One region of the Clostridium sp. CM037 genome, then DNA from elsewhere that is predicted to be linked to it. Evidence: predicted binding sites of a transcription regulator. Region 1 holds the regulator's gene; the other holds the start of a gene.

The links. Region 1 encodes LexA, which represses DNA repair genes until DNA is damaged. Its sites were predicted from a motif close to CNAACANNTGTTNG; they were not measured.
Region 2: recA (recombinase RecA) is a predicted target of LexA. The motif match lies at 2,341-2,354, and genes of this name have one in related genera.

What each region holds. Positions count from the first base shown of each region.
Region 1 covers NZ_CM143650.1:2,337,233-2,342,387, reverse strand. The annotation lists gene ACWJKP_RS11430 (ATP-binding protein) at 1-1,085, shown strand, start outside; gene ACWJKP_RS11425 (methionine gamma-lyase family protein) at 1,218-2,498, shown strand; gene lexA (transcriptional repressor LexA) at 2,605-3,213, opposite strand; gene ACWJKP_RS11415 (hypothetical protein) at 3,434-3,898, shown strand; gene ACWJKP_RS11410 (tyrosine recombinase XerC) at 4,142-5,140, opposite strand.
Region 2 covers NZ_CM143650.1:1,956,302-1,961,456, reverse strand. The annotation lists gene rny (ribonuclease Y) at 1-952, opposite strand, end outside; gene recA (recombinase RecA) at 1,251-2,306, opposite strand; gene pgsA (CDP-diacylglycerol--glycerol-3-phosphate 3-phosphatidyltransferase) at 2,470-3,015, opposite strand; gene rimO (30S ribosomal protein S12 methylthiotransferase RimO) at 2,999-4,336, opposite strand; gene ACWJKP_RS09555 (FtsK/SpoIIIE family DNA translocase) at 4,519-5,155, opposite strand, start outside.

The sequences.
Region 1 (5,155 bases):
AAATCTATGAGCAGCAAAAACTTAGAGAAATTCTCTTAACTTCTGCTGAAATTCGAATTATAGGAGCATCTTCAGAAGTTTTACAATTTACGGTTGATTATAAGAAGCCCTTCTATAATTTCTTTAAGCTGATAAAATTAGAAGGGTTAAATTCAGAAGAAACTGCGGAATTTTTCGAAAAGTTAGGTGAAATTTTTAATAAGAATGGTATAAATGAGATAGTTAAAAGTAACAGTGGAAAAATAGAAGCTTTAAGGCGGTTAACAGGTGGGGTGCCAAGAATAATGGTATTACTTTTTGATATTTTAAATATTGACAACGAACCCATATTCAAAATACTAGATATATTAATAGATAGAGAAACACCTCTTTATAAACACACAATGGATAGGTTATCTCCAGTGCAACAGGAAATTGTTGATGTTATAGCTTTACGCTTTGATGCCATAACCACAAAAGAAATAGCAGACAAAATAAGAATGCAAAGCAAAGAAGTATCCGCTCAGCTAAATCAATTAGAAAAGAATGGAGTAATAAATAAAATACCTGTAAATAAGAAAAATTATATGTACCAAATAAACGAACGATTTTTTAACATATGGTACATGATGAGATTTGGGGGAGAAAAAGAAAAACAGCAGGTGAAATGGCTTGTGGATTTTTTTGAAAGCTGGTGCAATAAAGAGGAACTAATTAACAAAAGTGAAAAAAAAGAAAATGATTTTAACACCATTTATATCTTATCGGAAACCTTACTTTGTAATGATCTAATAGAAGAATCCTTACAAAAAGCTCATTTATTTTTAAAAATAGCTAATAATACAGATAAAGATAATAGGTGTATTAATGAATATTTAATATTTCTAATGGCTAAAAGACAATACAACTCCTTATTTAAACTATTTAATGAAACTGAATTTAATCTAAAGGATAAATTTAAGCCTACTTATTATGCGTTAATGTACTTTATGAAAAATCAAAATGAAAAATTTGAAATTGAATATAAAAAAGTGGGTGAAGAATTAGAGGAAACTGTTGAAGAAATTATTGAAGAAGTTAAATCATCATCTGCAGTGATACAATAGTATAGAAAGAGACAATTAAAGGCCTACGAATATAAGTGATATATAAATAAAACTATTCTACATCGGTATTATTTATGTTACTATTATTAAGGCATTTAAAATAAATACATAATACAAAGGGGACCTGGAATCATGATAGATATAACAAAAGAATACCTTCAAAAGAAGTATAAAATAAGTTCAAAAACGCTAGAACTTTATGATATAGCAATACAAGATGTACAAGAGGAGTTTAAAATTCTTGATGAAATAAGAGAGTTTAATCAACTTAAAGTTTTGACAGCACTACAAGATGAACGAATTAGCGAATGTCATTTTACAAATTCATCTGGATACGGTTATGGCGATATTGGGAGAGATTCATTAGATAAAGTATATGCAAGAATTTTCAATTGTGAGAGTGCACTTGTTCGGCCGCATTTCGTAAATGGAACACATGCAATTGGAGCAGCCTTATTTGGTAATTTAAGACCTAATGATACCATGATGTCGGTATGCGGAACACCTTATGATACACTTCTTAATATAATAGGTATAAATGCTAAGGAGGATATAGGCTCATTAAAAGATTATGGTGTAAAATATAAACAATTAGAATTAAACGATAACTCTAAAGTTGATATTGATCTAATGAAAAAGACATTAATTGAAGATAAGTCAATAAAGCTAATTCATATTCAAAGATCTACTGGATATGGCTGGAGAAAAGCATTATTAATTTCTGAAATAGATGATATTATAAAAGCTGCAAAAGCTATAAATCCAAAGGTGATTTGTTTTGTAGATAATTGTTATGGTGAATTTATTGATGTTACGGAGCCTACAGATGGAGGAGCAGATATAGTTGCTGGATCACTCATAAAAAATATTGGTGGTGGAATTGCACCTACAGGTGGATATATTGCAGGTAAAGAAGAATATGTACGACAAGCGTCTTACAGACTAACAACTCCTGGAATAGGAGGGGAATGTGGTTCTACGTTTGGAGTTATGCGTTCTTTATATCAAGGACTATTCATAGCACCACATATAGCTATGGAAGCATTGAAGGGCGCTATTTTCTGTGCAAGAATTATGGAACTTGCAGGTTTTGAAGTTCTTCCTAAGTATACTGATAAAAGAAGTGATATAATTCAAGCAATTAAATTTAATGATAAGGAAAAGTTAATTAATTTCTGTAGGGGTATACAAGAGGGGTCACCCATTGATTCTTTTGTTCAATGCGAGCCGTGGGACATGCCAGGATATGAAGATAAGGTTATAATGGCAGCAGGTGCATTTATTCAGGGAGCATCTATAGAATTATCTGCAGACGCTCCAATAAGAGAGCCTTATATAGCATATTTACAGGGTGGATTAACGTTTGATCATGCTAAAATTGGAATACTAATAGCACTTTCAAGAGTTATTTGAACTAGAAAGTAAATATTTATGACTTAGTAATAGAATAAAAAAATCCTGCAATTGATATATTCATTGCAGGATTTTTTTGTTCCATAAAATCTTTAAAAGTGAATCTTTAATACTTTCTGTAAACACCAACAAGTACGCCTAAAATTGCACAGTCATCAACTATGATAGGGGACATAGTTGAATTTTCTGGCTGAAGCCTTATATGATCTTTTTCCTTGAAAAATCTTTTAATAGTTGCTTCATTATCAATAAGAGCTACAACTATATCGCCATTTTTAGCGGTATTGATTTTCTCAATTATAGCAAGGTCTTTATCCAATATTCCTGCTTCAATCATGCTGCTACCAGAAACTTTAAGCATAAATAGTTCATTATTGGTTTTAGTGAAATTTAAAGGAAGTGTAAATGTATCCTCAACATTTTCAACTGCAAGTATTGGTTTGCCAGCAGTGATCTTCCCTATAATAGGGATATCTATAAGTTCTTTTCTTATGACAGAATCCTTTATTAATTCAATTGCACGAGGCTTGGTAGGGTCTCTACGGATATATCCCTTTTTTTCTAATCTTGCTAAATGCCCATGAACAGTCGAGGTAGATCTTAATCCTACGCCATCACATATTTCTCTGACTGAAGGTGGATATCCTTTTAATTGAACCTGTTTCTTTATAAAGTTATATATTTCACTTTGTTTATCTTTTTTTTCAATTAACATGTAAACGCCTCCCATTCATAGTATAATTATACCATATAAATGTAAAAACATCAAACTTACGTTCTGTTTTATAGGAATTAGTACAAGTGAAAAATTGTATATTATTATGTGAGAATACATAAGTCATCATTTAAAGAGTGTTAGTGTTTGATTGTTGAAAATATATTTGCTATAATAGTCTATTATGAAAGTATTCGAAATAAATAGATCGGGGTGTTGTATGACTAAAAATTGTATATTTAATAATAAGAAAATTTGTAATAGTTGTGGAGAATGTGAAGTCTGCGAATTAAATTCAAATAAAAAATGTAATAATTGCGGTAAATGTTTAGAAATGGAAGGTTACGATGTAAAAGCTATAAAAATTGATGAAGTTTTTGAGGATAATGAGATTGAAGAGGTAGAAGAAGTTCTTTATGACAGCTCTGAAATTAATTTATCGGAAGAAGTAGATAATGATGAAAATGAAGATGATGAACTACCAAAACTTGAAGATTATGACTCAGTGGTAGCCAGCGATGAATTTTTAAAACTACATAAAGATGAGTTCATACCTGAAAACAATGAGGTTTGGGAATTTATAGATGACATAGACGGGGCAAAAGAGCTACTTGAAAATGAAGATGATAACTCAGGATTACTTCAAGAAGAATTTCCTGGACTTATAAGACTAAAAAAAATATAAGTATTAAAAGTAAATAGAGAAATAGTTAAAATCTATTGCATATTTTTTATGCGCAAAAAAAGTATATATTACGTATAATGCATTTGAACAATCTTTAGAATTTCTTATTTTATTTTCAATAAATATGCGTTAAGAAAAATATATGTTTGAGCGACAGTGAGTTTATATTTTTTAGCAGATTAATTAAAAAAAATTAGTAGTTCTTAGCGAAGTGAATGCATTAATAGTAATATATACTTTTTTTTATTCATCAGAAAGTGGGTTTGACTTAACCGCATTTCTTAATTTATCATTATCTACATGAGTATATATTTGGGTGGTAGATATATTTTCATGGCCTAATATTTCTTGTAGACTTCTAATGTCTACATTTCCATATTTATACATAAGGGTAGCGGAGGTATGTCTTAATTTATGAGGAGTATACTTATCTTTATTAAGTCCAGCATTACCTATATATTTTTTTACAATTCTCTCCACAGTGCGTTTATTAATTCTTCCATATTTACCACTTATAAAAAGGGCATCCTTATCTTCAGAATGAATTTTATCTATGTTCGTATTTCTAATAGGCAAATATTTATAAATTGATTTCAATGAAGCTTTATTCAAATAAATGGTTCGTTCTTTATTTCCTTTCCCAATAATAGATAATGTATCATCTTTAAAATCGGATATATTTATACTACAAAGTTCTGACAGCCTGATACCACAATTTAAGAATAATGTAATAATACTATGGTCGCGAATAGAATGCTTATCTCTAGAGCTTGTAGCGTCGAGTAGTGCCTTACTTTCACTTAATGTTAAAAAAACAGGACTTCTTTTACCAAGTTTTGGTGACTCTAAATCTATTGTCGGGTCTATAGTTAGCACTTTAGCCTTAGTGGTTAAATACTTGAATAGGGACTTTATAGATGCAATTTTTCTTGCTTTAGCGTAGTTACCATTAGCCCTATATTTCCCAAGATAGGAGATATAGGCATATAAATCCCGCAATGTAAGAGTTCTTAATGTATCTAAAGTTAGGTCACTAATTATAATGGTCTCAAGAGGTAGAGCATTTTCTGAAGAGACTAGACCTTTGTACATTTTTAAGAACTTTAATAGCAATGATAAATCAGCAGTATAAGCAACAACAGTAGAACTAGAACAGCCTTTAATAGTAGATAAATAATTCAGATAATCATTTAGAAACGGTGGGAGTTCATTGTTATAAATAGTATTTATATTCGATTTCATAAGTACCTCCAAAAA
Region 2 (5,155 bases), 380 kb from region 1:
TAATTTCCGAATGAAGTCCATGCACTCCTGTTTCAAAAGTTGCTTGTTCTCCTTCTTCTTTTATGTCACTATCAACTTCTTTTTTAGCTTTTTCTACCATTTCCTCAATTCTAGCAGGATGAATTCTTCCATCCACTATTAGCTTCTCAAGTGCTATTCTAGCAACTTCACGCCTTATAGGATCAAATGCTGAAAGAATTACTGCTTCAGGTGTATCATCTATTATTAAATCTACACCTGTAAGCGTTTCTAGAGTTCGAATATTTCTACCCTCTCTACCTATTATTCTTCCTTTCATCTCATCATTAGGAAGCGAAACCACATGAACTGTTGTTTCTGCTACATGATCGGCTGCACATCTTTGAATAGCATAAGTAATAATTTCTCTTGCTTTTTTATCAGCTTCTTCTTTTGCCTTAGTTTCAATTTCTTTAATCATAATTGCAGCATCATGTTTAATTTCTTTTCTAATTTCATCTAATAAAACTTGTTTTGCCTCATCAGATGTCAACCCTGATAATCTTTCTAATTCTCCTCTTTGCTTTGTGTATAAATCTTGTACACTTGCTTCTAGCATTTCACTTTCTTGTTGTTTTTTATTAAGATTTTCTTCTTTTCTCTCCAGCACATCACTTTTTTTATCTAATGATTCTTCTCTTTGGATATTTCTTCTTTCTAACCTTTGAACTTCATTACGTCTTTCTCTTGATTCTTTTTCTAAATCAGTTCTAAGTCTGTGAACTTCTTCTTTGGCTTCTAAAATAGCCTCTTTCTTTTTTGATTCAGCATCTTTTACACTTTCATCAATAATTTTTTTAGCTTCTTTTTCGGCCTTGAAAATATTTGCTTGAGATATATTTTTTCTAATATAAATTATAACAAAAATACATGCTAAAACAACAACCAAAATAGCACAAACTACTATGAGCATTGTTTGACTTTTAGTATCCATTGATTATCAACACCTCCTTTGCTTATTTCAAATCTATTTAAGAGTAAATATGAAAGCTAGAAAAGGTGCTATATTTAATTGGTAACAATTTTAATATACTAAACCAGTATTTGTATTTATTTTATATTACTTTTCAGTTAATGTCAAGATTTTAACGTTTAAATAAGTCTTTATTATTACTATTATATAGTAGTTATGATAAACTTTAGCATATTGCATCATAGAATGCATATGCCTGATACCATAATAATATTCCTTAATTATAAGTTAAAGAAAAAAAGCAAGTAAAAACTTGCTTTTATGCTTCTTTTTTACTTGCTTCTTTTTTGCTAACTTCTTTTTTACTAGTCTCTGCGTTCTTGTATAATGGTAGGTTATGTTTTGCTCTAATTTTGTTTTCTATCTCTAACATAACCAAAGGGTTTTCTTTAAAATATTGTTTTGAATTTTCTCTTCCCTGTCCAAGTCGTATATCTCCATATGAGAACCATGCTCCACTTTTTTGTACAATCTCTTCTACAACTCCTATATCTAGAACATCTCCCTCTCGAGATATGCCGTGACCATACATAATATCAAATTCAGTTTTCTTAAATGGAGGAGCTACTTTGTTTTTAACTATTTTTATTCTTGTTCGATTACCCATAAATTCATCGCCTTGTTTAATTGTATCTATTTTTCTAATATCTAGTCTAACAGATGCATAAAATTTCAATGCTCTACCACCAGGGGTTACTTCTGGGTTACCAAACATTACTCCTACTTTTTCTCTTAATTGATTTATAAATACAAGAACACATTGGGATTTATTTATAGAACCCGCAAGTTTTCTTAAAGCTTGCGACATAAGTCTTGCTTGGAGTCCTACATGGGAGTCTCCCATTTCGCCTTCAATTTCAGCTTTAGGCACCAAAGCTGCTACCGAATCCACGACGATAACATCTATAGCCCCAGAGCGAACTAAAGCCTCTGTAATCTCTAACGCCTGTTCACCAGTATCTGGTTGTGATACTATTAAATTTTCTATATCTATTCCTAGTGCTTTAGCATATTCAGGGTCTAAAGCATTCTCTGCATCTATAAATGCAGCTGTACCACCATTTTTTTGAGCTTCTGCAACTATATGAAGTGCAACTGTAGTTTTACCTGAAGATTCTGGTCCAAAAACTTCTATTATTCTTCCTCTAGGTACACCACCTATGCCTAGACCTATGTCAAGTCCTAAACAACCAGTGGAAATAGCCTCTATATTTAACTTACTATTTTCTCCAAGTTTCATTACAGAACCTTTTCCGAATTGTTTTTCTATTTGACCCATAGCTACTTCTAGCGCTTTTAATTTTTCATTATTCATAAATTTCCCCTGCGGGTTCACCATCCTTTTTCGACGAACGTTTGTTCTGAACTTAAGTATACACCATTTATTTTATATGGTCAACATACAAAGCAATATCTGCCATTTTCATTTACTAAAGAAATCCTTTTATTTGTATTATTAACAAACTCTAATAATTTAATCACTTATCGACTCTAATTGTACCTTTGTTTTTTACAAAATAGTCAACACCAGATATTATTGTAATAATTACTGCGGCAGCCATGAAAATATTGGTTAACGCATTTAATATTGTATTTGCGTAAGATAAATTTATCAATGCTGTAATTATAGCTACTATTTGAATAACGGTTTTAAGTTTCCCCCATTTACTAGCCGCAATTACTTTTCCCTCTGAAGCAGCTATTGTTCGAAGTCCTGAAACTGCAAATTCTCTAGCAATTATAATCATAGCTACCCAACTAGACACAATCTGAAGCTCCACTAATGAAACAAGTGCAGCAGTTACTAAAAGTTTATCTGCTAGAGGATCCATGAATTTTCCGAAATTAGTTATTTGATTTCTGCTTCTAGCTACATAGCCATCCAACTTATCAGTGAGAGATGCTACTATAAAAACAATTGTAGCCAGTTCTCTTCCATAAGGTATTCCTTTAACCGCCATAAATACTAAAAATATAGGTACTAAAAAAATTCGAATCATTGTAAGTTTATTTGCAAGATTCATAGCACACAACTCCTATTAAATCATATTCTAACGCTTTGGTAACACTTACTGTTACGAATTCTCCCTTATTATAAGCTTTGTCAGATTCAAAGAAAATAGTTCCATCAACTTCTGGTGCCATTTCATAACTTCTACCAAAATAAGTTTTACCATTAAATCCTTCTACTAAAACTTTGTAAATCTTTCCTATTTTTTTACTATTTATCACTTTTGATATATTTTGTTGCACAATCATTAATTCTTCTTCACGTTTTTCCTTTATTTCTTCTGGAATTTGATTTTTCATCTCTGCAGCTACAGTACCATCTTCCATTGAGTACTTGAACACTCCCAATTTATCAAATTTAATTTCATTAATAAACTGTTTCAATTCTTCAAAATTTTCTTCCGTTTCTCCTGGAAATCCAACGATTAATGTAGTTCTAAGGGTTAATCCCTTAATACCCTTCCTCATCTTATTTATGTTTTCTGTTATGATATTTTTTCTTCCTTTCCTTTTCATGGATTTAAGAAGATCATCGCTTATATGTTGAATTGGTATATCTACATATTTGCAAACTTTATCATTTAAAGAAATTTCATTAATAATATCATCCGTCATTTCTTCTGCATAACAGTAAAGTACTCTAATCCATTCAATCCCACTTATTTGAGAAATTTTTCTTATTAACTTATGTAGGTTTTTTTCACCATATAAATCTATCCCGTATCTAGTGGTATCTTGAGCAACTAAAATAATTTCCTTGCAACCATGTTCACTTAAATCCTTAGCCTCTTGTATTATGTTCTCCATTTTTCTGCTTCTATATTTTCCTCTAATATTGGGTATTGCGCAATATGCACAAGCATTATCACAGCCCTCGGAAATTCTAATATAAGCAGAGTATGTTTCTGTAGTTAATACTCTTTGTCCTTCATTAATATTATCATCACTATAAGTGCAATGTTGTACTTTAATATTTTTTAAAAGAACCTCTTCTATACTACTTAGTAACTTGTCATAATCATTAACACCGAGGATTATATCAAGTTCTGGCATCAATTCAATCAGATCCGCCCCATAACGCTGAGTAAGGCAACCCGTCGCAATCAATACTGTGCAATTATATTTCTTTTTGTATTCTGACATTTCTAGAATAGTGTCTATTGATTCTTGTTTTGACGATTCTATGAATCCACAAGTATTCACTAAAATTATATCTGCTAGTTTAGGATCATTTGTCATATCATATTTCCCACTTAAACTGCTTATTACAATCTCACTATCAATTCTATTTTTATCACAGCCTAAATTTATAACTCCAACTTTTAATTTTTCCACCAGTCATCCTCCTTGTTTATCAACCTGAGTAACTCCTATTTACCAAATATCATACTACTTGTTTGACTCTTTATGTAAATAATAGCTAATTATTTTTATCTTGCTACATTTGTACCCATAAATTATTGTAAATGTGATTTGCAAATTAAACAAGGGTATTTACAATTATTCTTACATTTTTTTTATTGTTCCTTTAATTCACTATCACTTAATAATATTTCCCTAGGTTTGCTTCCATTTCTACCTGATATAATCCCTCGTTCCTCCATTTGTTCAATAATTCTTGCTGCTCTATTATACCCTATTTTTAGCTTACGTTGCAATAAGGAAGTAGATGCTTGTCCATTTTCAACTACTATTCTTATTGCTTCATTTAATAATTCATCAATATCATCATCAATACTTTTATTATTTGAACTACTCTCTATTTCATCTATTATTTCTTTTTCATAGTTTACTTCTGTCGTCTGATTTTTTATAAAATCAACAACTCGTTCAACTTCTTCTTCTGACACAAAAGCTCCTTGTATTCTAAATGGTTTAGCCTCTCCAACCGGATAAAAAAGCATATCACCTTTCCCAAGTAATTTCTCTGCACCAGAGGAGTCCAAAATTGTTCTTGAATCTATTTGACTCGAAACTGCAAAAGATATTCTTGAAGGTATATTGGCTTTTATTACACCCGTAATAACGTCAACTGATGGTCTCTGCGTCGCAATTACTAAATGCATTCCTGCCGCTCTTGCCATTTGCGCAAGTCTTCCAATATATTCCTCTATATCATTAGCACAAACCGTCATTAAATCTGCTAACTCATCA